Regions from separate parts of the Blautia sp. St.27G3 genome, predicted to be linked through region 2. Evidence: predicted binding sites of a transcription regulator. Region 2 holds the regulator's gene; the other holds the start of a gene.

Region 1 (15,099 bases), on a different contig from region 2:
AATTAAGATAGGGAAAGGCCTGTATCAAACAGTTTCCTGTGCAGCTGCTAATTTATAATCCGGAGGAGTATGCATGAAAAAAGAAGAGTGGAAAAAAATCTTTTATCAGTCACTGACCATGTTTATGTCACTGGCATTGGCGATTGTTTTGTTCTTTGTTATCTGGAATTTTGACCAGATACGAAACTCTCTGTACTGGGTGACAGGTATTCTGACCCCGTTTGTATATGGAGGTGTTCTGGCGTATCTTCTGAAAACGCCCTGTAATTTTTTGCAAAGGAGAATAGAAGCGATCTTGCCTGATAAGAAAAAAAGCATGGCAAATAACCTGGCTGTTGTGCTCGTTATAGTTCTGGCAGGGCTGGTTCTGTATCTTCTGCTTATCATGGTGATTCCGGAGGTGGCAAGAAGCATTGCAGTTCTGGCCAATACAATTCCGCAGAGCATAGAGCAGCTTTCCAAATGGCTGGCTGTAGAGCTGGAAGGGAATGAGGTGATTCAGAGCTATGTAAACACAGCGCTTCTGGATGTGGAGAAAAGACTGGAAGCATGGATGAGCACAGATCTGATGCCGCTGTTGCAGGGCATCATGGGTGGATTTGCCAATACGGTGGGATCGGTTTTCACTCTTTTAAAAAATCTTGGAATCGGTGTGATTATCTGTATTTATCTCCTTGCAGGCAGGAAAATCTTTGCGAGACAGGGAAAAACAGTGTTATATGCGACGTTGCAGCCGGAATCAGCAGATAAGATTTTAAAAGAATTTGCATTTATTGATAAAACGTTTGTCGGTTTTTTTGCAGGAAAGATTTTGGACAGTGCTGTGGTAGGCCTGATTTGTTATGCATTTTGTCTGATTATGAGCTTTGTGACAGATTTTCCAAATGCAGTACTGATCAGTGTGATCATAGGCGTGACAAATATTATTCCGTATTTCGGCCCTTTTATCGGAGCAATTCCGTCTGCACTGCTGATTTTGATCACAAGCCCCGTGAATTGTGTGATCTTTCTTATTTTCATTATTATTCTGCAACAGTTTGATGGAAATATCCTGGGACCGAGGCTGCTGGCAGGTAGCGTAGGGCTGAGCGGCTTCTGGGTTCTGTTTTCGATCACATTGTTTGGCGGTGTGTTTGGTTTTGCCGGAGTTTTGATTGGCGTGCCAGTGTTTGCAGTGATATATGATTTTATCAAGAAGCTGGTGGCAAGAGGACTGAGGCGGCATGGGAAAGCGGCATAATTAGATGATGAGGTGATCATCACAGAAGAGCGTAGGGGTTAACAGATTCTTTTAAAGTGATTCCGGATAGAAAAAGCGTGAGTCATAGAAACAGGGCTTACGCTTTTTTTGCGCAAAACGCCCTTTTTTATTCTGTCATTATGACCGACGTTATGGAGGAAACAAAAAAGAATTTATGAAATAGTGAAAGATATAGTATCCGCTTGACTTGATGGGAAGCCAGGATTAATATAATTCTATAGCTTATAAGATGCAGCAGGGGGATTCCCACAAAGGCCAGTACTTGCGGTGATCCAGGATCTTGTGAAAAAACTGGCGACAGAAGGGTTGAGACGGAAGAGCGGAATACAAAAGAGAGAAAGAGGTTATGAGATGAGGTGTTTAAAGAAATTACTGCTGGTATTTTTGACGCTGGTCACATTATTGGGGCTTCCGGTGGCGGCAGAGGCCAAGGTCAAGACAACGAATGCGAAATCCTACAGTCTGAGAAATGTGACAAAAGCAGAGGAAGTGAACGGAACCTGGGTCAAAAAATCCGGAGGCTACAAATTCAGAAAAGAGAACGGAAAATATGTGACTAGCCGTTGGATTAAAGTAGAAGATAAGATTTTCTACATCAACAGTAAGGGCTATCGCACATCCGGATGGATCAAATACAGGAACCATATGTATTACACCAGCAGGAAGGGGCCATTGTGGATAGGCTGGTTGAACCATGGAAAGTATTATCTCAAACCGACCGGAGCAAGAGCAACAGGGTTCTACACGGTGGACGGCCAGAAATATTATTTTGATGAAAAGACCGGCGTTAAGGAGACAGGATGGGTAACGATTGGGAAAAGCCGGTACTATTTTGATAAAGAGACCGGCCAGATGCAGAAAGCAAGGTGGGTCAGAGAAGGAAAATCATACCGGTATGTGGGAAAGAACGGTAAGATGCAGAAATCCTGCTGGCTGACGATCGGAACAAATAAGTACTATGTGGATGCAACAGGCGCAAGAGTAACAGGCACCTATTATATCGAAGAGAAAGGCTATTACTTTAAACGTAACGGGGTTTATGATCCTTCCGTAAAGGTAAAACCAGAAGTAGATCCAAGTAAGCCTATGGTGGCACTGACCTTTGATGATGGTCCAGGAGCTTATACCAACCGGCTTTTGAACTGCCTGGAAGAGAATAAGGCGAAAGCCACGTTTTTCATGGTGGGGTGCAGTGTCTCCAGATATAAAAATGTGGTAAAACGTATGGCCAATATGGGATGCGAGCTTGGAAATCATTCTTATAGCCATCCGGCATTTACCACGCTGTCAGTTTCTTCTATGAAGAATCAGGTAAATACCACCAACAAAAAGATTCAGGAAGCCAGCGGGAAACTGCCGACGCTATTCAGACTTCCCTACGGAGATGGTCATAATAATCATACCGTATTAAACGCGCTGGGCCTTCCGTCGATCTACTGGTCTGTGGATACCAGAGATTGGGCGAATACAGGAAACAGCCAGCATACGGTGAATGCAGTATTAAACAGCGTAAAAAGTGGAGATATTATTCTGATGCATGACATCCATCTGTCCACCGTAAAAGCCTGTGAGATCATCATTCCGGCTTTGAAAAAGAGAGGCTACCAGCTGGTAACAGTGAGCCAGCTGGCGAAATATAAGGGAAAGACTACACTGAGAAAAGGAAAGACCTACACAGGGTTCCGGTAAAACGCACGTTAGCTCCCCTAATAGGATTGCGCCATACGATTTTCGAAGAAAATGCGACAGCCGCCACTAGTACAATCGTGACGGCTGTTTGAAAATTAATTGTAAATTTACAGGAAATGACACTTTTATACGAGGTAAGAATTATAAGAAACAGCTTCACAAATTCTTCACAAAGAAATTAGCACTCACCTCTTGACAGTGCTAACAATTAGGTCTATATTGAAAACTGGAAGGGAGGTTTGCTTATGAATATCAGCAAATTTACACAGAAATCCATCCAGGCAGTGAATGACCTGGAAAAGATCGCTTATGAGTTTGGCAATCAGGAGATTGAGCAGGAGCATCTGCTTTATGCGCTGTTGCATCAGGAGGACAGCCTGATCGGCAAGCTGATTGAGAAAATGGAAATACAGAAAGAGTACTTTGAAAACCGTCTTGAAGAGCTTTTGAATGCACGGGTGAAGGTCTCAGGCGGAAATGTTTATATTGGTCAATATCTGAACAAAGCGCTGGTCAGCGCGGAGGATGTGGCAAAACAGATGGGAGACGAATATGTGTCGGTGGAGCATCTGTTTTTATCACTGCTGAATCATCCGAGTCCTTCTATGAAACAGTTCTGGAAAGAATTTGGTATTACAAAGGAACGGTTTTTGCAGGCCCTTTCTACGGTGCGCGGTAATCAGCGGGTAACGACGGACAATCCGGAGGCGACCTATGATACATTAAACAAATACGGGCAGGATCTTGTGGAGCGGGCGAGAAACCAGAAACTTGACCCGGTTATTGGAAGGGATGCCGAGATTCGGAATGTGATTCGTATTCTGTCGAGAAAGACGAAAAATAATCCGGTTCTGATCGGCGAACCAGGTGTCGGCAAGACGGCAGCTGTGGAAGGGCTCGCGCAGAGGATTGTGCGGGGCGACGTTCCGGAAGGGCTGAAGAATAAAAAGATTTTTGCGCTGGATATGGGAGCTCTGGTAGCCGGAGCGAAGTATCGCGGTGAATTTGAGGAACGTCTGAAGGCGGTTCTGGAGGAAGTGCGAAAGAGCGAGGGCGAAATCATTCTGTTTATTGATGAACTGCATTTGATTGTAGGCGCAGGCAAGACAGACGGTGCCATGGATGCCGGAAATATGCTGAAGCCCATGCTGGCCCGCGGCGAGCTGCACTGCATCGGTGCGACGACGCTGGATGAATACCGTAAATATATCGAAAAGGACCCGGCGCTTGAGCGAAGATTTCAGCCGGTGCTTGTAGACGAACCGACGGTTGAGGATACCATCTCTATCCTGCGTGGGCTGAAGGAGCGTTATGAAGTATTCCACGGCGTAAAGATTACAGATAGTGCGCTGGTGGCTGCCGCTACACTGTCACATCGCTATATTTCAGACCGGTTCCTGCCGGATAAGGCAATTGACCTTGTAGACGAGGCGTGCGCGCTGATCAAAACGGAGCTTGATTCGCTTCCGACAGAGCTGGATGGGCTTCAGAGAAGAATTATGCAGATGGAAATCGAGGAGGCTGCGCTGAAAAAAGAGACGGACAAGCCAAGCCGGGACCGTCTTGAGGTATTACAAAAGGAACTTGCGGAGCTACGGGATGAGTTCAATTCTCAGAAAGCCCAGTGGGATAACGAGAAAAAAGCGGTAGAAAATCTTTCGGCATTGCGTGAACAGATTGAGGCAATGAATAAGGAGATTGAGCTGGCAAAACGCAACTATGATCTGAACAAGGCGGCAGAGCTGCAATACGGAGAACTGCCGAAGCTTCAGCAGCAGCTTGCAATCGAGGAAGAAAAGGTGAACAGCCGTGAGATGACTCTGGTGCATGAGAGTGTGACAGAGGAAGAGATTTCTAAAATTATTTCCCGGTGGACCGGAATTCCGGTATCGAAACTGACACAGGGCGAGCGGGCCAAGATTCTGGCGCTCGATGAGGAGCTTCACAGAAGAGTAGTGGGCCAGGATGACGGTGTGTCGAAGGTGACAGAGGCAATCCTGAGATCGAAAGCCGGAATCAAGGACCCGACCAAGCCGATTGGTTCATTCCTGTTCCTGGGACCGACGGGCGTCGGCAAAACTGAGCTTGCAAAGGCACTGGCCGAGAGTCTGTTTGACGATGAGCAGAATATTGTCCGTATAGACATGAGTGAATATATGGAGAAGCATTCTGTGTCGCGGCTGATTGGAGCGCCCCCCGGATACGTCGGATACGAGGAGGGTGGTCAGCTGACGGAAGCGGTGCGCAGAAAACCGTATTCAGTAGTTTTGTTTGATGAGGTGGAAAAGGCACATCCTGATGTGTTTAATGTACTTCTTCAGGTGCTCGACGATGGACGGATCACAGACTCTCAGGGACGGACAGTAGACTTTAAAAATACAATCCTGATTATGACTTCCAATATCGGTTCACAATTCCTGCTGGAGGGGATTGAACCAGACGGCAGCATCCGTGAGGAGGCGCAGAATATGGTGATGGAACAGCTGCGCGGCAGTTTCCGTCCGGAGTTCCTGAACCGTCTCGATGAGATTATTATGTTCAAGCCATTGACCAAAGAGAATATCGGAAATATCATTGATCTGATGGTTGCAGACCTGAACAGACGGCTTGCGGCGCAGGAGATTCGTCTGGAGCTGGATTCCGATGCAAAAGGGTATATCATTGAGGGTGGCTACGACCCGGTATATGGCGCGCGACCTCTGAAGCGTTATTTACAGAAGAACGTGGAAACGCTGGCTGCCCGTCTGATTCTTTCTGGTAAAGTGGGTATGGATGATACGATTGTATTCCATGTGGCTGACGGAAATTTGAGTGCAGATGTAAAGCAGGAAGGGCAGAAGTAATCCAAGTGAGGATATAAAATCAGAGGTGGAAGGCGAAGCCTGAAGTCATATGGACAATTAGTCAATAATTTGGAAAAGGAGATAGCTATGAATTTGCCGCAGGATCCGATTATGCTGCTGAGTTATGTGAACACACAGCTTCGCGACCACTATGTTTCTTTAGATGATTTTTGCGCGAGTGTGGATGTGGAACGAAAAGACCTGGAAGAAAGACTTGCAAAAGTGAATTATGAGTATGATGAAGCGTGTAATGCTTTTGTATAAGCTGGGAAAGCATATTTTTGGAATGAGAAGAGCTTTATATAAGAGCGGACGCACTCAGATAAGAGAGACACCCCCGGAGGTTCTGACGCAGAGAAGTCACCTCCGGGGGTGTCTCTCTTATCTGAGGCGGATTGCACTCCAAACATCGGAGTGGCTAAACCTCCGGATGTCGTGTCCTGTGGGCAGAGAAGAAAGGAGGGAGTGCCAGTGATTACATACGAGGAATTGTTTTCTTTTACATCTTGTGATAAGATAATCTGCAAATAACAGGCTGGAGGTCTGAATATGAGAAGGTTTAAACGGATTTTTGTGATTGTACTGGACTCGCTCGGAGCGGGAGCACTGGCGGATGCGGCGGATTACGGAGATGCAGGGACAGATACGCTTGGACATATTTCAGAGTGTGTCGAGGAGTTTCATATTCCGAATCTGCAAAGGCTGGGACTCGCCAATTTCCATCCGCTCAGGCACGTGGAGTCGGTCGGGCAGCCGCTGGCGTACTATACGGCGCTTCACGAGGCGAGTAAGGGAAAGGATACCATGACAGGACACTGGGAAATGATGGGGCTGCATATTACGGAGCCGTTTCAGACTTTTTCAGAGCATGGGTTTCCAAGAGAACTGATCGAAGAGCTATCCAGAAGAACCGGACATGTGATTATAGGAAATAAGAGCGCAAGCGGGACAGAGATTATTGACGAGCTTGGCGAGGAGGAAATCGCGACTGGCCATATGATCGTTTATACATCTGCGGATTCTGTGCTTCAGATCTGCGGCCAGGAGGAGACGTTTGACCTGAAAGAGCTCTATCGCTGCTGCGAGATTGCCCGTGAGCTGACCATGCGGGAAGAATGGAAGGTGGGACGGGTGATAGCAAGACCGTACGTCGGAAGAAAAAAAGGAGAGTTTCAGCGCACCAGCAACCGGCATGATTATGCATTGAAGCCTTTTGGAAAAACGGCGCTGAATGCGTTGAAGGATGCAGGACTGGATGTAATTTCCGTTGGAAAAATCTACGATATTTTTGATGGGGAAGGACTGACGGAATCAAACAAGTCGAAGAGTTCTGTTCATGGAATGGAACAGACGATCGAGATAGCGGGACGCGATTTTGAAGGGCTTTGCTTTACAAATCTGGTTGATTTTGATGCGCTGTGGGGACACCGCAGAGACCCCCAGGGATACGCGGAAGAGCTGGAACGTTTCGATGAAAATCTGGGAATTTTGATGCCACTTCTTGGGGATGATGATCTGCTGATTCTTACGGCAGACCACGGAAACGATCCGACGCATACAGGCACCGACCATACGAGAGAGCGCGTTCCGTTTCTTGCCTGGTCACCTTCTATGAAGGGAAGTGGCAGGCTGGAGGAAGCCGATACATTTGCAGTTGTCGGCGCTACGGTTGCGGATAATTTCGGCGTTGCAATGCCGGAGGGGACAATCGGTTATTCCTTGCTGGATAAGCTGGTATAAAACACGAAATATAAAAAAACAGAAATATACAAAATGAAAATGTGAGAGTGGAACGACAGAAGAACGCAAAAGTGGCGGCTGAACAGATATTGAATCTGAACAGCCGCCACTTTTTTTGCAGCGAAATATGCTCAGGTATGCTGCAGGATTTTGGTATAACAGACAGTATGGCCTGAAAACAAAGCACGGTTCTTCCTGTGTTTATTCCAACGGTCGAATTTTCTGTGCGTAGATTCTGCGGAACAGAAATACAGATACCGCGAAGGATACAATCTCTGCGATCGGGAAAGACCACCAGACTGCGTTCAGTCCGAAGGTCATTGCCAGAATCCAAGCAGAAGGAAGCAGCATAAGGAGCTGACGGCAGATCGATACGATCAGACTGTAAACACCATTGCCAAGCGCCTGGAATACAGACCCGAATACGATCCCAAATGCGGCGAGCGGGAAACTCAAGCTGATTGTACGAAGCGCCTGCCTGCCGATTGCGAGAAGCTCATCCGAGGCGTTGAACATTTTCAGGAGCAGGTCCGGAACTAAGTTGAACGCTGCGAGACCAAGTATCATCATACAAAACGCCGCGATACAGCCCAGTTTCATGGTGTCCATAATGCGCTTTTTGCTTCGAGCTCCGTAATTAAATGCGATAATCGGAACAATACCGTTGTTCATTCCGAAAACCGGCATAAAGAAGAAACTTTGCAATTTGAAATATACCCCAAATACGGCTGCGGCAGTGGATGAGAACATCAGCAGAATTTTATTCATACCAAAGGTCATGACAGAGCCGATGGACATCATTAGAATAGAAGGAACACCGACAATGTAGATCATCTTGACTGTGGGGCCGTGGAAACGCATTTTCTTGAGAGAAAACTGAATTTCTTTGTTTTTTCGGAGATTGAAATAGATACCAAGGCACATAGCGACAATCTGGCCGAACACGGTGGCTGCGGCAGCCCCGGCAACTCCCATTTTTGGAAATCCGAAATAACCGAAAATCAGAATCGGGTCGAAAATGATGTTCAGAATGGCACCGACTCCCTGTGTGATCATGTTGTAAAAAGTAAGTCCGGTTGACTGAAGCAGCCGTTCCATGGTGATTTGCATAAATACGCCGAAAGAACAGATGCAGACGATACTCATATACTGATAACCAAATTCACGAATTTGCGGGTCTGGAGTCTGCGAGTTGAAAAAAAGTCTGGAGCCAAAGAGGCCGATTAGAGCAAAGATGACATAGCTGCAGATCGTCAAAAGCACACTGGTATTAGCGGCCCTGTTTGCCTGCTCATAATTTTTTTCACCGAGACTTCTGGACAGAAGCGCATTGACGCCGACACCGGTACCAGAGGCAACCGCAATAATCAGATTCTGAATCGGGAACGCCAGGGAAACAGCGGTCAGTGCGTTTTCATTGATTTGTGATACGAAAATACTGTCCACTACATTATACAATGCTTGCACCAGCATGGAAATAATCATCGGCAGGGACATGGTTACCAGGAGTTTTGGAACCGGCATGGTACCCATTTTGTTTTCGTGAGGTGCGTTGTTTTTCTGATCCATTTGTTCCATAAAAATCCTCCTTTGCGTATTGATATATATAAAACATTCCGGCAAAATACAGTATACCGGATTTGCACACAGTATTAGCTATTGTATAAGGAATAAAAAAGGATGTCAATCGGAACTTTGTACTTAGGCAAAACTTTTGAAAGGAAAACAACAATGACTTCTTAACGCAAATATGGTAAGATAGATGCGACAGAATTGTATTTGACGGAGGATGGTATATGTCAGTTCGAAAGCTTTCCAGAATGCTGTTTTTGGTAAATACGTTGCAGTTTACGCTTGGGACAGTAATTCTGTTTGCACTTTGGGGAGAAGTTTTGGTATACAGGGAAGAAATTCTGGATCTGGCTGTTTTTCTCGTGATTTTTTCCAGTCTGCTTTCCATTGCAGGGTTGTTTTTCCTGACGAGATTTCAGCGCAGGAATTATGAGGAAAGCATGGAGAATCTGGAAAATCTGAACGCAAAGCTTCGCGAACAGCGCCATGATTATCTGAATCAGGTGCAGGTTGTACACGGCCTGCTGGAGTTGGAAGAGTATGAAAGTGCGAGGGAATATCTGAGGCCGGTGTTTAAAGACATTATGAAGGTGAACCGGGCGCTTAAGACAGCGCAGCCGGCAGTGAACGCACTTTTGCAGGCTAAGCTGGAAACAGCGGAGCGTCAGGGAATTGATTTTTATCTGGAAGTGGGTACACAGCTGAAGGAACTGAAAATAGAGGCATGGGAGCTGTGTAAAATCCTTGCCAACCTGCTTGATAATGCAATCACAGCAGTCAAACAGAAAGAAGGAGAAAAGCAGATTCGTTTGCAGATGGAGGAGAATAAGTCTGATTATATGTTTCGGATTGCAAATAATGGGCCTGAGATTCCGGCGGCGCAGCAGAAATTAATTTTCGGACGCGGCTATACGACGAAAAAAGGAGAGGGGCACGGAATAGGCCTGGCAATCGTTTCTTCCATATTAAAAGAGGCGGACGGCAGCATTGAGCTGCAAAGCAATGAGACGGAAACCATCTTTTTTGTTACGCTCCCACGGTCAGTGCAGGGAAAAATATCCGGGCGCAGACAAAACCGCAGATAAGGCAGGTGCTATTGCTATCAGACAAGGATGCCCGGGCAAAGGTGGAGCAGCCTGTTTACAGTATGCCTGCTGAAGTTTGAGAAGATGCGGTGTAAGTTTACGACCGACAGATGACAATTCAGAGGTAAAAGTGTATAGATCACAGGATATGTATTTTCATTTTTCAAAAAAGATATAAAATAATTTTAGACAGACAAAGAGGCATTTAAGAACCACATGTTTTGCAATTACCTATGAACAATGAAAGGGGGAAGGATTTTGGATGCAGTAAATTTAGCGGGAATTTTGCTTCTGGTTGCGGGCTTTGTTTTGGTGGCTGTGGAAATGGTGATGCCAGGATTTTCTGCGCCGGGTGTGAGCGGAATTGTCTGCCTGGTACTTGGCGTTTTTGCTCTTGCGGATTCGGTCATGGAGGGCGCTGTGATTACCATCGGCGTGCTGGCAGTGCTGGGTATCCTGGCGGCAATCATTTTGGGGCTGCTGTCACGCGGAAAGCTGAAGCCGCCGATTATCCTTGAAGAGGAACAGAATCGGGCAGGCGGATATTTAAGTTCCAGCGACCTGAAGTATCTGCTGGGCCGTCAGGGCATTGCAGCGACGGATCTGAGGCCTTCGGGGGTAGGCACCTTTGACGACATTCATTTTGATGTGATATCAGTGGGAAACTATATCTCAAAAGGCACTTCAATTAAGATCATCAAAGTAGAAGGCTCAAAGCTGGTTGTAAAAGAAAAGGGAGGAAAAGAGAATGGTTAATATGTTGGTTAATAATATTCACTGGATTGTATTGATAGGAATTATTGCACTTCTGATTGTGTTGTTTTTTGCAGTTGTTCCTGTAGGCCTTTGGGTTTCATCCTTGGCTGCAAATGTAAAGATCAGTATTTTCAATTTAATAGGAATGCGTCTTCGCCGTGTAAAGCCTGCAAAGATTGTGATGCCGTTGATTAAGGCGAGAAAAGCAGGTTTGAATCTGGGTGTGAATCAGCTGGAAGCGCATTATCTGGCTGGCGGTAATGTAGATAATGTTGTGAATGCACTGATTGCTTCAGAGCGTGCCGGCATTGAGCTGGAATTTGAAAAGGCAGCGGCGATCGACCTGGCTGGCCGCAACGTACTGGAAGCAGTGAAAATGAGTGTTAACCCGAAAGTGATTGAGACTGCAAATGTTTCCGCAGTGGCAAAAGACGGTATTGAGCTTCTGGTAAAAGCCAGAGTTACTGTGCGGGCGAATCTGGAACGTCTGGTCGGCGGTGCAGGGGAAGCGACCGTGCTTGCGCGAATCGGCGAGGGCATTGTTACGACAGTAGGTTCGGCAGTTTCCCATAAAGAGGTGTTGGAGAATCCGGATGATATTTCCAAACGTGTACTGAGCAAGGGCCTGGATTCCGGTACAGCGTTTGAAATTCTGTCAATTGATATTGCAGATATTGATGTTGGCAGAAATATCGGTGCACAGCTGCAAAGTCTCCAGGCAGAAGCGGATAAAAATATTGCACAGGCAAAAGCGGAAGAGCGCAGAGCAATGGCTGTTGCAAAAGAGCAGGAGATGCGCGCTTACGTAGTAGAGGCGGAAGCCGAGGTACCAAAGGCAATGGCATATGCGCTGCGGGAAGGAAAGCTTGGCGTTATGGATTATTATGAAATGCAGAATCTGAAAGCTGATACGGATATGAGAGAAACCATCGGCGGAAAGGGCCTGGATAATACGATCGTCGAGTAACATATTTGAAAATTCGGAAAGGAGCGAAGCATGAGCGGAAAACAGATAAAAGAGAGTCTGAATCTGATCAGTATGCAGATGAACGGGCTTCGCGGTGCCGGAGAGTTTGGAAAATTTGGCGCGGAGATGTTCCGAACCGTGTCACAGGAGTGGCAGAAGGCTGAAAAGAAAAAGAATAACAAGAAAAAATCGACAGATATAAATAAAAAAGATCTGAAGGGGAAAGGAAAAAAGAACGACAGGAAAAAAAGCGAGACGGAAAAGAATGGAACGTTTCAGGAGACATCCAGGGCGATGGTGGCGGGAAATATCGCCACCGCGCCGGATACCGGAAACAAAAACGGACGTCGGACGTCGGAGAACACTTTGCGTGTGAATGGCAAACAGTTGTCCGAGAAACGTTTACAGGAGGCATTTGTCTGGGCTGAGATTCTGGGAGAGCCGATGGCTCATAAAAGACGAACAAGAAGGGTGAATCAGAGGTATGGCAATCAGAGTAATGCTGATCGAAGATGAGGAAGGAATACGGCTTCTTTTGAGAAAAATCATTGAGAAGCACGGGGGCTTTGAGATCGTTGGCGAGTGTGATGAACTGACAGAGTCGGTGATTCTGTTTCAGCGGCAGAAGCCGGAGGTTGTATTTCTGGACATTGGGATTAAGGGACAAAACGGGATCGAATGTGCAAAGATTTTGACAGAACTTGATCCGAAGGTAAAGATTATTTTTGCGACAGCTCACGCTGAATATATGCCGGAAGCATTTGAACTGTATGCGTTTGATTATCTTGTGAAGCCGTTCGCAGTAGACCGAGTCAATAAAACACTGGACCGCATCGCACTGCTGGGGCAGAACAGTCAGAAGTTTGAACCAGAGGAAAAAATTGTCAGGCCGGAACATCGACATGACAGGTTGCTGGTAAAGGGAAAGGAAAGCATGAGCTTTATCTCAATTCCTGATATTATTCTGATTCAGCGTGAAAACAATGCGACTGTGATCTATACGGAAAAAGACAGCTATGTGACCTCGGCAAGTCTGGCAGAACTGGAACGCAGGCTGGACCCAGAACAGTTTCTGAGAAGTCATAAATCGTATATTATCAATCTTGGACGCGTCCGCAGGATAGAGCCGTATGGCCGCTGGACTTATGTCGTTCATTTTCAGGGACGAAAAGAAGACGCACTGCTGACCGCGGAGAAGTTTGAAGAAATTAAACGCAGATTTACGTAAAAGGAGACATCCCCCTCTGCATTAAAAGAAGGGGATGTCTTTTTCTTCGAAATACTTTGTCGCACCTGCATGATATGGTACAGTAAAAATCGAGGCCGCAAACTCGGGGTCAAGCATGGCTCCTTTTTGGTGAGCATCTGTGATGGTGTCCGTGTTTTCGAAAATGGAAGAGATGAAATTGTAAATATCATCTTCCGGTGTATCATTACGGGTGATGATAACAGCGCTGACTGCAACGGTATTTACATCCGTTTCAAGATCGTACATACCGGCATCAATGATGCTTCTGCTGTAATAGGGATATACTTCAAGCAGCGCCTCTGTGTGGTCGTCGTCAAGACTGATGAAACGGAAATGTTCCACAGTACTTAATGCGGTAATTGCGGGGAGAGGGGCGTCTGCTGTGACAAAAGCAGCGTCAAGACTGCCATCTCTTAGGCTGTCTGCACAGTCGTCAAAGGACTCGTAAACCGGTATGATATGTTCTTCGCTTAAACCGTAAACATCAAGGATATCAATCGCGTTGAAGCGGACATTTGACGAAAGGGTACCGATGGAAACCTTCTTTCCATTCAAATCCTGGATGGATTTAATGTCGGGATTGCAGGTGACGATCTGAACCGGCTCCATGTAGAGGCTTGCTACAGCGGAAAAATCCTGAGGCATCTCATTCTCAAAAAGAACACTTCCCTCATACGCATAAGTCATAATATCAGAAGGAACGAAAGCCAGATCCGCGCTGCCGTCTGCAATGGCCTGGAGATTTTCCATGGGATCGGCAGATGCAGCCACAGTGACTGAGGTGTCGGAACCATCATTTATCTCTCGGGCAAGCACATTTCCAAATTCATAATAAGCCCCTGCCTCCTCTCCCGTCATTAGTACGAGATTGCCGGCCGAAACAGTAGGTGCAAAAAAAGTGGTCATGGTAACAGACATTAAAAAAAGAGTTGTTTTTTTCACGACATGATTCTCCTTCTCTATTCTATTTCGTATCTTCTGCAAGTAATAAAGTTCAGATACGCTTGTAAAGATTTCGCTGTCATCCGTTTATTTTACAGAAAACATTTAAACTTTTTTTCATTTTATCACAGTTTCGGGACCATGAAAATAGGCACTTTTTATGCAGGTCTTTCATGCAAAAACGGAATAAAACGCATCCTTGACAAATCTTCAGGAACTGGGCTATACTAATCGGAAAGCAATGAAGGGAACAAGTAGAAAGCAGCCGAAGAGACAGAAAGTTGCCGGGTGATGAGAGGCGCGCACGGAAGCTGTTTTTGAATACCTCCCAGAGCTTCGCACCGAACAAATCTCCGGTTCTATGACAGGACGGATGAATTTTAATAGGCTGCGGCGGAGGACAACCGTTACTGTGTCAGGGTAGAGAATACCCACAGAGGCAGTCAGTGTGAGCTGGCTGTGAAATAAGGTGGTAACACGGGATTTATGGCTCTCGTCCTTATGTGAGAATAAGGCGGGAGCTTTTTGTCTTACGGAAATTTTTGAAATTGCCTGGTAAGATCATTGTTTTAAGAAAATGCGTACTGCACGCAAAAAATGGCTGCCCGCGAAATACAAGGAGGAAGAATGATGCAGATTTATGAGGAACTGGTTGCAAGAGGACTGATCGCACAGGTGACGGATGAAAAGGAGATCCGGGAACTTGTGAACAATGGTAAGGCTACGTTTTATATTGGATTTGATCCGACTGCGGACAGCCTTCACGTAGGGCATTTTATGGCGCTTTGCCTGATGAAGCGTTTGCAGATGGCGGGGAATAAGCCGATTGCATTAATTGGAGGCGGAACCGGTATGATCGGAGATCCGTCGGGTAGAACGGATATGCGCCAGATGATGACAAAAGAGACAATCCAGCATAACTGTGATTGTTTCAAAGAGCAGATGAGCCGTTTTATTGATTTTTCAGAGGGAAAAGCTTTGATGGTTAATAATGC
Region 2 (15,099 bases):
TTCTGATTTTTCTCCCTGTTTTAGGAAACGAGCCACCAGATACCGGACCACTGTAAAAACCAGGGCTGTCAGAACAAACACGATCAGCAGTTTCCAAAATACCATCAGAAACCACGGCTGCATGGGATTGCGAAGGCAGAGCATTGCAGTCAGAATCAGAACTGTCTGAATGATAAGCATCTGAGCATATCCCCTGCAAACCGCGAACGGGACTCTCTGTTTTTTCATGATCTTAAAATCTCCTCACTGGAATGTTCCAGATTTGCTTTCATCTGACGGATATGTTCCAGCTCTGCCTCTGTCACCTTGTCAGCGCGAAACCTGCCCAGACATTTTTCCAATGCACTGCAGTCATTTTTCAGCTGTTTCTTTTTCGTTCTGTCCAATTCTTTACCTGCATTTTTCATTGTCTGCTGCACCTGTGCAAGAAGCTTTTGCGCCTCACCGGTCACTTCAAGTGCTTCACGGCGCAGACAATCGGCTCCCGCATACTCCTGTGCTTCTTGAATGGCCCGCTCGATCTCACTGTCTGACATCCGGTCATCCGCCGTAATCACGATGGACTGTTCCTTTCCTGTGTCCAGATCCTTCGCCGAAACCTTCAAAATACCGTTTGCATCAATGTCAAACGTGACCTCGATCTGCGGTACTCCGGCCGGCGCACGCCGAATTCCTTTCAGTTTGAATTTGCCAATCGTTTTATTATCCCTTGCCATTGGCCTCTCGCCCTGCAAAACGTGAATCTCCACAGAAGTCTGGTAAGGCGCCGCTGTAGAAAATACCTGAGAATAGCGTGTCGGAACCGTAGAGTTTCTTGCCACAAGGCGTGTGGCCACACCGCCCACAGTCTCAATGGAAAGACTAAGTGGCGTCACATCCAGAAGCAGCAGCTCCTGCCCCGTTCCGGCGGCAACCAGTCCGCTTCCCTGAAGCGTGCTCCCGAGGATCGCGGCCCCCTGCGCCACACATTCGTCCGGGTTGATGTTTTTGGATGGTTCTTTTCCGGTCAGGGCCCGTACCTTCTCCTGCACTGCCGGAATTCTCGTAGAGCCACCCACCAGAAGCACTTTTCCTAGCTCCGAAGCCTTGATTCCTGCATCGGAAAGAGCATTTTGCACCGGCCCAGCCGTACGCTCCACCAAATCATAAACCAGTTCATGAAACCTGGCGCGTGTAAGCGTCACATCCATATGCACCGGCGCTCCTTTGGACTGGCTCAGATACGGGAGCACAATCTGTGTGCGCTCAGCGCTGGAAAGCTCCTTTTTCGCCTGTTCTGCTGCCTCACGGATACGCTGCATTGCTCCGAAATCTCTCGACAAATCCACATGCTGTTCCTCCCGGAAGGTCTGCACCAGCCAGTCTGTAACTCGCTGATCAAAATCATCTCCGCCCAGATGATTGTCTCCTGCCGTAGCCAGCACTTCAATCACACCCTCGCCGATCTCAATGACCGAAACATCAAAGGTACCTCCCCCAAGGTCATACACCAGAACCTTCTGTGCCTCGCCATGATCCAGACCATAAGACAACGCAGCGCTCGTCGGTTCATTGATAATTCGTTTTACCGTCAGTCCTGCAATACGGCCCGCATCCTTTGTCGCCTGACGCTGTACATCATTAAAATAAGCCGGAACCGTGATAACCGCCTCCTGCACTTCTTCTCCCAGAAACGCTTCGGCTTCCTTTTTCATCTGCATCAGAATCATTGCACTGATCGTCTGAGGCTTGTAGTCATTGCCATCAATGCGCGTACTCCAGCCAGTCCCCATATGCCGCTTCACCGAGCTTATCGTGCGGTCCGGATTTGTCACTGACTGTCGCTTTGCCGCTTCCCCCACCAGTCGTTCTCCGTTTTTTGAAAAAGCGACAATACTCGGCGTTGTTCTGCTTCCCGTACTCGTGGGTATGATCACCGGTTCCTTATTTTCCACTACAGATACGCAGCTGTTCGTCGTTCCCAAATCGATTCCTATTACCTTCCCCATTGCCACCTCCATGTTCTGCCCGCTCAGGGCCTATATAATCTGATTTTCTATCTTTTTCTGATCTTCTTTTGATCTTTTTCTGACCTTTTCTGCAACACTTGTAGAGAATTATAGGCTTCCTGAAATTATAATCAATAGCTTTTATGCTTTTTTAATACTCTTTAAAAAGTTTTAGGAAAAGGACCGCTGCACAAAAGTCGCCTTTCTGCAAACGGTCCCCTTCTCTAATCCTCAAATGTTTCTTTTAATTTATCCATAAAGCCCTTCTTCTTTGGCTTTTCACTTTTCTTTTCTTCTTCTGTTCTGCCCAGTGTATTACCAGTCTCCTGATCAAATTCCCGCAGCGCCTTCTTTGCGGCTTCATTCAGCTTGGACGGCACTTCAATCACAAGCGTCACATAGTGATCTCCACGAACATTTTTGTTGCGCAGAGACGGAACGCCCTTCCCCTTAAAACGAACCTTTGTATCAGTCTGTGTACCCGGCTTGATGGTATAAACAATATCGCCGTCCACGGTACTGATGCGGATATCTCCGCCAAGCGCTGCCTGCGCAAACGACATCGGAACAGTGGAATAAATGTTCATATCCTGACGCTGGAAGATCGGATGACGTCCCACAACTACTTCTACAAGCAGATCGCCTCTCGGGCCGCCGTTGCTGCCCGGTTCTCCCTTTTCCCGTATCCGGATACTCTGTCCGTTATCAATACCTGCCGGAATCGTAACTTTAATCTTTTTCTTGCTGGATGTATAACCAGTTCCATAACAATCGGAACATTTTTCCCGGATAATTTTTCCGGTGCCGTGACATTCCGGACACGTCTGGACATTCTGAACGGTGCCAAACAGGGACTGCTGTGTAAATACCACCTGCCCCTTGCCGCCGCATTTTGAACACGTTTCCGGGCTGGTACCTGGCTTCGCGCCTGTACCGTGACACTTTGTACACTCATCTTTTAAGGAAAGTTCAATTTCTTTTTCACAGCCGGAAATCGCTTCCTCAAACGTAATCCGAACACTGGTCCGCACATTTGCGCCCTGCATCGGTCCCTGAGATGCGCCGCGCCGTCTGCCGCCGCCAAACAGGTCGCCAAAAATATCTCCAAAGATATCCCCCATGTCGCCGCTGAAATTGAATCCGTCAAAACCGCCAAAACCACCGGCTCCCGGACCGCCCTGCTCAAACGCTGCGTGTCCGAACTGATCATATTGACGTCGTTTCTCCGGATCGCTCAGCACTGCATATGCCTCTGATGCTTCTTTAAACTTTTTTTCTGCCTCGGCATCTCCTGGGTTCATATCCGGATGGTATTTTTTTGCAAGAACTCTATATGCTTTTTTTAATGCGGCATCATCCGCATTTTTGTCTACGCCAAGGACCTCGTAATAATCTCTTTTATTTTCTGCCATAGATACCACCTACCTGACGATGCCCCTGAAGGCCTTTCCCTCAGGGGTATCGAATTGTGCTTATTTTCTGTTCTCTTTAAACTTCTCTGTAGTCTCCGTCCACTACGTCGTCATCCTGCGGAGCGCTTCCCTGTGCCCCTGCGCCGCTCATATCCGGACCTGCGCCCTGTGCGCCTGCACCTGCCTGAGCCTGCTCGTAAACCTTAGCAAACAGCTTCTGTGCGCTCTCCATCAGTTTTTCCTTGCCTGCCTTCAGATCTGCGATCTGCGCATCTGTCATTTCTTCCGGATTGGTCTTTTCCACCAGTTCCTTCAGAGCCTGGATATCTGCCTCAACTGTTGCCTTGTCAGCCGGATCGATCTTGTCGCCGACTTCCTCCAGAGCTTTTTCTGTCTGGAATACCATCGCATCTGCATCGTTTCTTGTATCGATCGCTTCTTTTCTCTTCTTATCCTGAGCTTCATACTCAGCGGCTTCCTTTACTGCCTTATCAATCTCGTCGTCTGACATATTGGAACCGGAAGTAATCGTAATATGCTGTTCCTTACCTGTTCCCAGATCCTTTGCAGATACGTTTACGATACCGTTCGCGTCAATATCAAAAGTAACCTCGATCTGCGGCACACCTCTTCTTGCTGGCGGGATTCCATCCAGACGGAACTGGCCAAGGGACTTGTTGTCCTTTGCAAACTGACGCTCACCCTGTACTACATGGATATCCACTGCGGTCTGATTATCTGCCGCTGTAGAGAATACCTGACTCTTCTTGGTCGGAATCGTTGTATTGCGCTCGATCAATTTCGTCGCAACACCACCCAGTGTCTCGATAGACAGAGACAATGGCGTAACATCCAGAAGAAGGATATCGCCTGCACCGGCATCACCTGCAAGTTTACCACCCTGAATGGAAGCGCCGAGTGCAACGCATTCATCCGGGTTCAGGCTCTTGTTCGGCTCATGTCCGGTCAGCTGTTTTACCTTATCCTGTACGGCCGGAATACGTGTGGAACCACCAACCAGCAGTACCTTGGAGAGCTCGCTTGCCGCAAGTCCTGCATCCTTCAGAGCGTTCTGTACCGGAATAATCGTACGCTCCACCAGGTCATGTGTCAGCTCATCGAATTTCGCTCTTGTCAGGTCCATCTCGAAATGCTTCGGACCGGTTTCGTTCGCTGTGATGAACGGAAGGTTGATATTCGTCGTTGTGGAAGAGGACAGCTCTTTCTTTGCTTTCTCAGCTGCTTCCCGCAGTCTCTGCAGCGCCATCTTGTCGCCGGAAAGATCAATGCCTTCTTTTGCCTTGAAATCAGCGATCATATAGTCTGTAATCTTCTGGTCGAAATCATCTCCGCCCAGTCTGTTGTCACCGTTTGTCGCAAGTACTTCGATTACGCCCTCACCGATCTCAATAATGGATACGTCGAACGTACCGCCGCCAAGGTCGTATACCATGATCTTCTGCTCTTTTTCGTTGTCCAGTCCGTATGCAAGCGCTGCCGCTGTCGGCTCGTTAATGATACGCTTTACGTCAAGACCTGCGATCTTTCCTGCATCCTTTGTCGCCTGACGCTGTGCATCATTGAAGTATGCCGGAACTGTGATTACTGCCTCTGTCACTTTCTCACCGAGATAGTTTTCTGCATCCGCTTTAAGCTTCTGAAGAATCATCGCGGAAATTTCCTGCGGTGAATATTTTTTTGCATCAATTTCTACTCTGTAGTCACTGCCCATGTGTCTCTTTATTGAAGAGATTGTGCGGTCAGCGTTTGTCACTGCCTGACGCTTTGCCGGTTCGCCGACAAGACGCTCTCCTGTTTTTGTGAATGCCACTACGGACGGTGTTGTTCTGGAGCCTTCTGTATTTGTGATAACTACCGGCTTTCCGCCTTCCATAACTGCTACGCAGCTATTGGTTGTTCCCAAATCGATACCAATAATTTTTCCCATAATTGTTTCCTCCTTGAATGATTAACCTGCTCTAAAATCTATAATTAAAATGTTCTTGCCTTTAATTTGCCACCTTTACCATGCTGTGCCGCACGATACTGTCTCTGTAAAGATAGCCCTTCTGGAATTCCTCCACTATGATATTCTCTCCGGCCTCATCATCCTCCACATGCATCACTGCATTGTGGAAATTCGGATCAAATTCTTTGCCGAGCGCTTCAATCGGCGTCACACCGATACTCTCCAATGTAGTAAGCATCTGCCGGTATACTTTTTCCATTCCCTGTACGAACGCATCCTCTTTCTGTTCTTCAGTCAGGCCTGCAAAACCGCGTTCAAAATTGTCAATTGTGGGAAGGATCTTCTCAATCACGCTTTTCGCTCCGACTTCATACATGGCAGCCTTTTCCTTTTCGGAACGTTTGCGGAAATTATCAAACTCAGCCATCTGCCGCTGCACCCGGTCTGTCAGCTCTTCAATCTGGACATCTCTTTTATCTTTTTTCTTTTTGCCGAACAAAGAGCGCTTCTTCTGATCGTCCTGCTCTTCTGAATCTTCCTGCATCTCTTCCATCTCTGATGCAGCAGACTCTTCCGTCTCCTGTGTGTCGTCTATGACTTCTTCCGCCTCCGCAGCGTCTGCCTGCGCTGCAGCTTCCTCCAGAATTTCTTCCTGTCTGTTCTCTTCCACTGGCTGTTCCACCTTTCTACTCTTTCTTGAATATCTGATCAAGCTGTACCATCAGCGTCCTTAATGTACTGACCACTTTATCATAATCCATACGCTTCGGACCAATCACACCGATCCTTCCATACATTCCTTCACCGATCTCATACGTAGCCGTGACAACGCTGCAATCCTGCATGGACTGAATGGGCGTCTCCTGACCGATGTAAACCTGGATTCCGGTTTCCTGATCCACATCACCGCTGATCATATCGACCAGGTCCTTTTTTTCTTCAAACGCGCTGATCAGCTCACTCGCTTTCTCACTGCTGCTCAGCTCCGGATATTTAAAAATGTTCGTCGCGCCGCTCGTATAGATTTCCACGTCATTTTCCGACTGAATCGTCTCGGCAATGACGTCCAGCACCTGATTGACCACCTCGCTGTGAATGCCTGCCTGTTCTTTCAGCCTTGCAATCGTGCTTAAATTAATCTCCTCGAGTGTCAGTCCGTTCAGCGCTGTGTTCAATAAAATATTCATCTCCAGCACGGTCTTTTGATCCAGCCCATGCTCTATGGAAATCATCTTATTTTTCACTACATTTCCTTCCGCAACAATAACGGCAAGAATCTGCGATTCACTGACAATCGACAGCTGAATAAACTTGAGCTTTGTCCGGTGGTACTGCGGTCCGGAAATCATCGCTGCATAATTTGTATTCGTCGCCAGGACTCTGGCAAGCTGCTTGAGCAGCAACTCCATTTTATCCTGCCTCTGAATCATCATCTCTTTCATTTCCGTGACTTCCCGGTCTTTTTCTTCCATCATATGATCTACATACAACCGGTAGCCGGCATCGGAAGGAATACGTCCTGCTGAAGTATGCGGCTGAAGAATCAATCCCATCTCCTCCAGGTCCGACATCTCATTTCGTATGGTAGCGGAACTCAGATTCAGGTCGGCATATTTTGAAATAGTCCTTGAGCCAACCGGCTCACCGGTCTCCAGATACGTTTTGATGATTGCTTTTAAAATCGTCCATTTCCGATCTGTGAGATGCATCTGAACTCCTCCCTTCTTCTCTGCTTGTTAGCACTCTCTTGTTTTGAGTGCTAACACCTTACGTTGTAAATATAATACTGTCATAGTCTTTTGTCAATAGCCTTTTTCATTTTTTTCAAGAAACATCCTGTCAGCGGCTGTCGAATCCCCTCGTTTGATATGAATTGACTTTTTACCTGAATGTGATATAGTATAGCAGTAACAAACTTCTGTTTGATTCTGGAAAGGACATATTATATGAAGAAAGAGACTATCATCGGAATCATACTTTCGGTTCTAGCACTTATTGCGCTGGGACTTCTGGTCATCTATCTGACCACACAGCACATGGACGTGCTTTTTCCGTCGGAAGGCACCTTTGCCGAGAGAAATGCAGAAGCTGTGATTCTTGCACTCCACGAATCAGACAAGGTTTCTGAATCAGAAACCAGTGTGCCAAACCAGTCACAGACGGACGAGACAGAGCATTCTGCTTCCGGTATTTTTACGATCTGGGTCGGCGATTCCAGAACAATTGGAATGCGCGATGCCGTTAAAAATGACGATGTTTACATAGGCGCTTCCGGCGAAGGTTACGACTGGCTCTCTGCAAACGGTCTTCCACTGCTGAAAAAGGCCATCAAAGATTATCCGGAAGCTCCCGTAGTGTTCAATTTTGGTGTGAACGATTATGACAATATGGAAAATTATCTCACCTTGTATACATCTCTTCTCGATAAATATAAGGACACGCACTTTTACTTTCTGTCAGTAAATCCGATTGATCCTGACATATGCAAAAATATTACAAATGAAGAAATCACAGATTTTAACAATCATCTGAAAAATACGTTTGGTTCCGCTTATATAGACAGCTATTCCTATCTACTCATGAAAGAAGCCGGTACCATCGACGGCGTACATTATTCCGGAGACAATTACCGGTTAATTCATACTTTTGCCGCAGAAGAAATTGCTAAACTAGAAACAGAAAAACCTACTACACGCTAAGCAAAAATTCCGCCATAACACAATTACTCAAGTCAATTCCCCGCGGGGTCAGGTATACCTGGCCCTCTTTTTTTTGCAGCAATCCAAGCTCCATCTGACGCTTCAGGACATCCCCGTATACCTCATCCATGGATTTTCCAAAACGCCGGGCAAAATCTGCCATACTGACACCGCGAATCATGCGCAATCCCAGAAACATGAACTCTTCCATCTGCTCTTCTACACTCAGTATTTCCCGCTTCTTATTTAAAAAACCATCGTTTTGATACGCTTCCATCTTTTCCGTATTCTGACAGCGAACGCCGCGCAGCAAAGATGACGCGCCAAGTCCGAATCCGACGTAATCAGTTCCCTGCCAATAACCTTTATTGTGACGGCATTCGTACCCCGGAAGCGCATAATTGGAAATCTCATAACGATGCATCCCTGCTTCTGCCAGCAGTGTTTCCGTTCTGACATACATGCGCCGCTCTTCTTCCTCTGATGGAAGATATTCCGGTTGTTCTCCTCGATCCCGCCGTTTTACATCCTCTGCATAGCGATGATAAAAAGGGGTGCCCTCTTCGATTATCAGACTGTAGGCGGAAATATGCTCCGGTTTTTTCTCCAATACACAGCGTATGGTTTGCTCCCAGCTGTCTGGTGTCTGTCCCGGCAGCGCTGACATCAGATCAATATTGATATTATCAAATCCTTCTCTTCTCGCAAGCTCATACGTTCTCTCAAAATCCTTCCAGGTATGAATTCTTCCTAGAAGGCCAAGCTCTCTGTCATCCGCAGATTGCAGGCCAATGCTGAGCCGGTTGATGCCTGCTCTTCGATAGCTGCTCAGTTTCTCTGCATCTACAGTACCAGGATTACATTCCAAAGACACCTCCGCTTCCGGCTCCAGATGAAACTGACTGCGCACAAGCTCCATAATCTCGGTAATCCATTTTGCATCGAGAACAGACGGTGTGCCTCCACCAAAAAATACCGTGATTACACGGTATTCTTCATGATATGGAAAAGCCTTTATTTCTTTTTTCAGGGTACTAAGATATGATTCCTGTAGTTTGGAGCTGGACGGAAAGGACAGGAAATCGCAGTAGGAACATTTTTTGATACAGAATGGGATATGAATGTAAATCTCAAGGTCTTTTGTTTTTTGCATGGTGTTTCTCCGGGAAAATTTTTACAGGTACGCTTAGACGCGTATCGTTTTTATATCGTCTTTCATAAACTTACTTTTTTATTTTTAACTCATTTTTACACACTTATGTGAGATGGATTACATGGGTTGGTCTGATTATGAGCCATTTTCTATTTCGAAGGTTGTCCCGCGAAGTGGGAGGCCTGCTGCCTTCTTGAGTCTCACAAGGCCTTCTGTAGCCAGTGTGACGGTGGATTCTACGTGAATGTAATCCGTTGCACTGTAGTCAAACAGGATATTGGCCTGCGCAGGAAACTCGTCGTCTCCGTCCCAGAACAGGAATTGCATTGGGATGCATACAAAACATGGAAGTATAAAGCCTACATCTGCCTGGGACAGCATCTCTCCACCCAGGGCCTGTGCTGCTTCTCTCAGTTTATCAGGCTTTCCTTCGAAGGTCGCTGCAAGTGGTTTCAGGATATTTTTCTCAAAAGCCGGTGCAAATGGGCCTGCGTTTTTCAATTCGCGAAACGGTACCCAGCGATTCTGAAAATACGCTGTTTCTTTGCTGTACCAGAACAGATTGTAGATGTCCAGGCGGACGTTTACCGATACTTCTTCCAGCGCTTCGGATGCCTTGTCGTCAGCCCCTCCACGCATAAGCCAGTCAGACAACGCAAAGATCTGGCCGGTCTGCCTGTGCACTCCGTACTTCTGTCCGAAATGAAACAAGGTCAGATATTCTCCTTCCTGCTTCAGCTCTGGAAGCCTCCGGCACAGCTTTTCCTGATCCAGTTCCAGAAATTTCAGCCGCCAATCCTCACACAGCTTTTCATAATTTGATGCCCGTTTTTCTTTCATTTTTATTTATCATCCAGCTTCAACACGCTCATGAAAGCCTTCTGCGGAATTTCGACATTTCCGATCTGGCGCATCCGCTTCTTTCCTTCCTTCTGTTTTTCCAGCAGCTTTTTCTTTCGTGTAATATCACCGCCGTAACATTTCGCCAGGACATCCTTGCGCATTGCTTTTACTGTCTCCCGGGCAATGATCTTGCTGCCGATCGCAGCCTGAATCGGTATCTCAAACAGCTGGCGCGGAATCTCCTCTTTCAATTTTTCACACATTCTGCGTCCGCGCTCATAAGCGGTCTCGCCGTGCACAATGAACGACAGCGCGTCAACCTCCTCGCGATTCACCAGAATATCCAGCTTCACAAGCTCGGAACGCTGATATCCTTTCAGTTCATAGTCAAAAGATGCGTAACCTCTGGAGCGTGACTTGAGCGCATCGAAGAAATCATAGATGATTTCATTCAGCGGAAGCGTATATTTTAGAAGAGCTCTCGTCTCCTCAATGTACTCCATGCCTCCGTAAATGCCTCGGCGCTCCTGACAGAGTTCCATAATGGAACCAATAAATTCTGTTGTCACCATGATCTCAGCCTCAACCACCGGTTCCTCCATATATTCAATTTCAGACGGGTCCGGCAGATTGGACGGATTGGTCAGTTCAATCACTTCTCCGTTTGTCTTGTAAACCTTGTAGATAACACTGGGCGCCGTTGTCACAAGGTCCAGATTGTATTCGCGTTCCAGCCGTTCCTGGATAATTTCCAGATGCAAAAGGCCAAGGAACCCACAACGGAATCCAAAGCCGAGCGCAATCGACGTCTCTGGCTCAAAATGCAGCGATGCGTCATTCAACTGCAATTTTTCCAGAGCATCCCGCAAATCCGGATATTTCGCCCCGTCCGCCGGATACATGCCGCAGTATACCATTGGATTGACCTTTTTATAGCCCGGAAGCGGCGCTGCACACGGCCTGGTCGAACACGTTACCGTATCTCCGACACGAGTATCTTTCACGTTTTTGAGGCTTGCCGTCAGATAACCAACCATTCCGGCGCTCAGTTCCTCACATGGAATAAACTGCCCCGCGCCAAAATAGCCTGCTTCCACAACCTCAGCTTCAGCTCCGGTCGCCATCATGCGGATCGGAGTACCTTTTTTTACCGTACCCTCCATAATCCGTACGAATATAATGACTCCTTTATAGGAATCATACACAGAATCGAAAATAAGTGCCTGGAGCGGTGCGCTGGCATCTCCTCCTGGCGCCGGAATTTTTTTCACAATCGCTTCCAGCACCTGTTCCACATTCTGCCCTGTTTTGGCTGAGATCAGAGGTGCGTCCTCAGCCTCAATCCCTATGACATCTTCAATCTCATTGATTACACGTTCTGGCTCCGCGCTTGGCAGGTCAATCTTGTTGATGACCGGCATCACATCCAGATCATGATCCAGCGCCAGATATACATTCGCCAGCGTCTGCGCCTCAATTCCCTGCGCAGCGTCAACCACCAAAATCGCACCGTCACATGCCGCAAGACTCCTGGATACTTCATAGTTAAAATCCACATGCCCCGGTGTGTCAATTAAATTAAATATATATTCTTCCCCGTCCTGCGCCCGGTACACGGTCCGAACCGCCTGAGACTTTATCGTAATTCCGCGCTCACGCTCCAGATCCATGTTATCCAGGACCTGATTCTGCATCTCCCTGCTGGTCAGCAGTCCCGTCATCTCAATGATACGGTCTGCGAGTGTGGATTTACCATGATCAATATGTGCAATAATACAAAAATTTCTGATTTTATTCTGCTCTGCTGCCACCTGTGTTCCTCCCTGCCGATACCCTAAATACAGCCTGTCTTTTTCCTTTTCCGGCCTTTTATATTCGATACAGTTTAACACATTCTTTTATTGCTTGTCCATAGGGCAGCCAACATTTTAACCGCAAAGCACCTGATCCAACAGCTGTGCCAGTACTATCATTGCATTTTTCTCTTCCTCGACTGTGTTAAGCTGTGTTCCAGCCTCGATCAGCAGCGAGCGCGGCCTTAGATGCAGATTAAAGCGCTCTGCCTTCAGATAAATATTCCGCGTAAAATCCGGATAACGTTCCCGCGCCGCAAGCTGCATCTGTAAAGAAAAAGCCAGGTTCTGTGCAATATAAGGATTCTGTAGATAAGTAAGCGGTTCATCTTGACTGTTCCTGGAAATTCCGTTAAAAAACATAATCATAGAAGTCGGCTTGCCGTCAATTTCCGTTACAAATTTCTGTCCCTCCACGCCGTCCCGGTGTAAATCAATGACAACCTCAATGGTCGGATTTTCCTGCAAAATCTGTTCCACAGCATCACGGGCATAATCGTACGCCGCACTTCGATCCAGCACGCCATCCACCAAATCATAAACGCCCGTATCGTGAATTACCTCGTACCCATATGTATTTTGCAATTCCTGTGCCAGCACATTCCCCATCCCTATAATAGAATCTGCTTCTTCTCCCTCTCTGGAATCAATAAACGTTTCCTGAGAATGCGTATGATAGATTAAAATCTGAGGAACACCCTCCTTTTTTTGAATTGTCAAATCTTCTGCCAGAAGCATATCCACATCCAAAAGATCAGCATCTGCTGTTGTACCTGAATCTACCGTGTAATAATGATTCAGCAGATAATCGAAATCCTGCAGCTGCGTGCGCAAAGCCTCTGAAATTACAGAATTGCCGGATGCCTGTAAAACATCCTCTGATTCTGCCTGCGTATCTGTCTGGTTTTGGGTTTTTGCATCTGTAGCTGTGCCTGTTTCAGCCTGTGTTTTTGTTTCTGGTCCTGTTTGCATCTTTGTTTCCAGGCCTGTCTGATCTCCCGCTTTCGCCGTTTTTTCTTTCTGGCTGTTTGCCTCGTTTGGTACTTCGTCGCTGCCAGTCCCTGTTGTTTCGCTCTCTTCCTCAGCCTGTCCCCTGGCCAGATGACTATACACAGGTACTACCTGCTCCATCCAAAGCGAAGCAAGACTTTCTCCGTCCCCATTCTCGACTGCTGCCGCATATCCTGGCGCCCAGGTGCGTATTGCACTATCTTCCAGCGAACGCTGCACATTGCCATAATCCAGTCTGTCCTGGATCATCGAAGTGGATAGCAAAACGCTGCCTCCCTTATATATAATATAAATTCCAAGTACAATGATTAATAAATACAGAACCTTCTGTAATCCATCCGTTCCCCTCATATTGTGCCTCCTGAAAACAGGGCTGCCGCATAAGATCTGTTTTATGCGGCAGCTCCACTGGTATCTGTGTTCCTGGCAAATAATGCTAACGTCTGATTGTACCTGGCAGCTCTATCGCGCCAGCTTTAGACGTTACCATATATATATGAAGAAAAGTGAAAAAATATGACCTTCTGCCTAGTTAAACTACTTCATGACTGCTTATTTTTCTTTTGCAAATGCAATATTGAGCCCCTCTGATATCGTATAGCTCAGATATTTGACCGATTCATCAATATCTTTCGGTGTTACAAACATCGTATTCAAATGCGGTGAAATCAGTTCCCGTATCATCTGATGTTTTTCTGCCTGGTTCAGCGTCCCCAGAGTACCACCAAGCTTTTGCATGCTAGCAGAGCTATCCATCTGGTTCACCAATTCTTCCATCGTATCATTGACAATGGTCGCCGCATCTACTACGGTCGGAACGCCTATCGCAATTACGGGAACACCGAGCGTTTCCTCATTGATGGCATTTCGGTGATTTCCAACACCAGACCCTGGATTAATCCCTGTATCGCTGATCTGAATGGTTCTGTTAAGCCGTCTGGTGCTGCGTGCTGCCAGCGCGTCAATGGCAATGACCACAGAAGGTTTTGTTTCCTGCACCACACCCCGGATAATTTCCAGAGTCTCCATTCCAGTCTGCGCCATAACACCCGGAACGATTGCGCTGACCTCTCTGGAGCCCTCAGCCACAAATGAAGCCTGGCCATACTCACGTATCATGTGTCTCGTGATGTGAAGATTATTTACCACGTCCGGCCCAAGTGCATCTGGCGTAATCTCCCGGTTCCCAAGACCAACTACTAACACCGAATCCCGACACCTGCCCTCGGAAGCATACCGATTCAACACATGTTGCAGATGACTGGCCAGCTCTTCTGAAATCTCGCGATGATAACCTTCGTCCGGCGTGGACATATTGGGGGCCTCGATCGTAATATAGGTTCCGACCGGTTTTCCCATCGCCTTTGCTCCATTTTCCGTCTCGATTCGTACAATCGTCGTATAAATTTCGCGTTCCTCATCCGCTCTCTCTTCCACATCCACACCACGGATTTTGATGTCTGCCTCTCCATAGCTTTCTCTGGCCTCCAGAGCCAGGTCTGTTCGTATCTGAAAATTTCCCATCATAGCTGCTCTCCTTCGTTCTTTCTGTAACCTATTTTTTACAAGTTTTTCAGAAATATGTATTGACATGAAAGATGGTTTGGAATAAGATATATGAGTATGTTTACATTAAACGACCGTGTCCGATTTTAATGAAACACAGCATAAATACAAAATGTTTGGAGGTGTACACATTGGCTAATATCAAATCTGCAAAGAAAAGAATCCTGGTAGCAAAGACCAGAAATGAGCGTAATAAGTCTGCAAAGTCTGCTGTTAAGACCGCTGTTAAGAAAGTAGAAGCTGCTGTTGCAGCAAATGATAAGGCTGCTGCACAGGCTGCTTTATTGTCTGCTACTTCTATCATTGATAAAGCTGCGAAAAAGGGCATTTATCATAAGAACAATGCAGCAAGAAAAGTTTCACGTCTGACAAAAGCAGTCAACACCCTGGCATAAGCATAGATCAGATAAAATCAGATAAAAATAACATAAAAAAAGCAGCTGGTTCCGTCATTCCGGCTGCTTTTTTATTTTCCTCATGCTTCTTCTAAAGGCAAGTCGTTCGGCTCATTTGCACAAAGGCCTTCGATCACTTCCCAGATTTCGTCCCGCCCCTGTTTCGTTTCTGCGGAAAAAGGGATGATCAAAGTCCCCGGACGTACAGAG

Evidence for each region. Region 2 encodes HrcA, which represses chaperone genes, less so after heat shock. Its sites were predicted from a motif close to TGTTAGCACTCNNNNNNNNNGAGTGCTAACA; they were not measured.
Region 1: the regulator HrcA is predicted to act here: its motif matches at 3,127-3,157, upstream of clpB (ATP-dependent chaperone ClpB).

The regions. Positions count from the first base shown of each region.
Region 1 covers NZ_BAAGFO010000005.1:90,880-105,978, reverse strand. The annotation lists gene AC6I2O_RS19115 (AI-2E family transporter) at 74-1,240, shown strand; gene AC6I2O_RS19110 (polysaccharide deacetylase family protein) at 1,613-2,950, shown strand; gene clpB (ATP-dependent chaperone ClpB) at 3,196-5,793, shown strand; gene AC6I2O_RS19100 (DUF4250 domain-containing protein) at 5,881-6,057, shown strand; gene AC6I2O_RS19095 (phosphopentomutase) at 6,343-7,533, shown strand; gene AC6I2O_RS19090 (MATE family efflux transporter) at 7,735-9,111, opposite strand; gene AC6I2O_RS19085 (sensor histidine kinase) at 9,330-10,190, shown strand; gene AC6I2O_RS19080 (NfeD family protein) at 10,449-10,946, shown strand; gene floA (flotillin-like protein FloA) at 10,939-11,913, shown strand; gene AC6I2O_RS19070 (hypothetical protein) at 11,944-12,429, shown strand; gene AC6I2O_RS19065 (LytR/AlgR family response regulator transcription factor) at 12,398-13,141, shown strand; gene AC6I2O_RS19060 (TAXI family TRAP transporter solute-binding subunit) at 13,163-14,104, opposite strand; gene tyrS (tyrosine--tRNA ligase) at 14,735-15,099, shown strand, end outside.
Region 2 covers NZ_BAAGFO010000003.1:514,326-529,424, forward strand. The annotation lists gene AC6I2O_RS16525 (phospholipase D-like domain-containing protein) at 1-228, opposite strand, end outside; gene dnaK (molecular chaperone DnaK) at 225-1,988, opposite strand; gene dnaJ (molecular chaperone DnaJ) at 2,213-3,400, opposite strand; gene dnaK (molecular chaperone DnaK) at 3,477-5,348, opposite strand; gene grpE (nucleotide exchange factor GrpE) at 5,410-6,039, opposite strand; gene hrcA (heat-inducible transcriptional repressor HrcA) at 6,056-7,078, opposite strand; gene AC6I2O_RS16555 (SGNH/GDSL hydrolase family protein) at 7,316-8,068, shown strand; gene hemW (radical SAM family heme chaperone HemW) at 8,058-9,221, opposite strand; gene AC6I2O_RS16565 (DUF3786 domain-containing protein) at 9,357-10,061, opposite strand; gene lepA (translation elongation factor 4) at 10,064-11,875, opposite strand; gene AC6I2O_RS16575 (stage II sporulation protein P) at 11,993-13,279, opposite strand; gene gpr (GPR endopeptidase) at 13,481-14,455, opposite strand; gene rpsT (30S ribosomal protein S20) at 14,626-14,889, shown strand; gene yihA (ribosome biogenesis GTP-binding protein YihA/YsxC) at 14,970-15,099, opposite strand, start outside.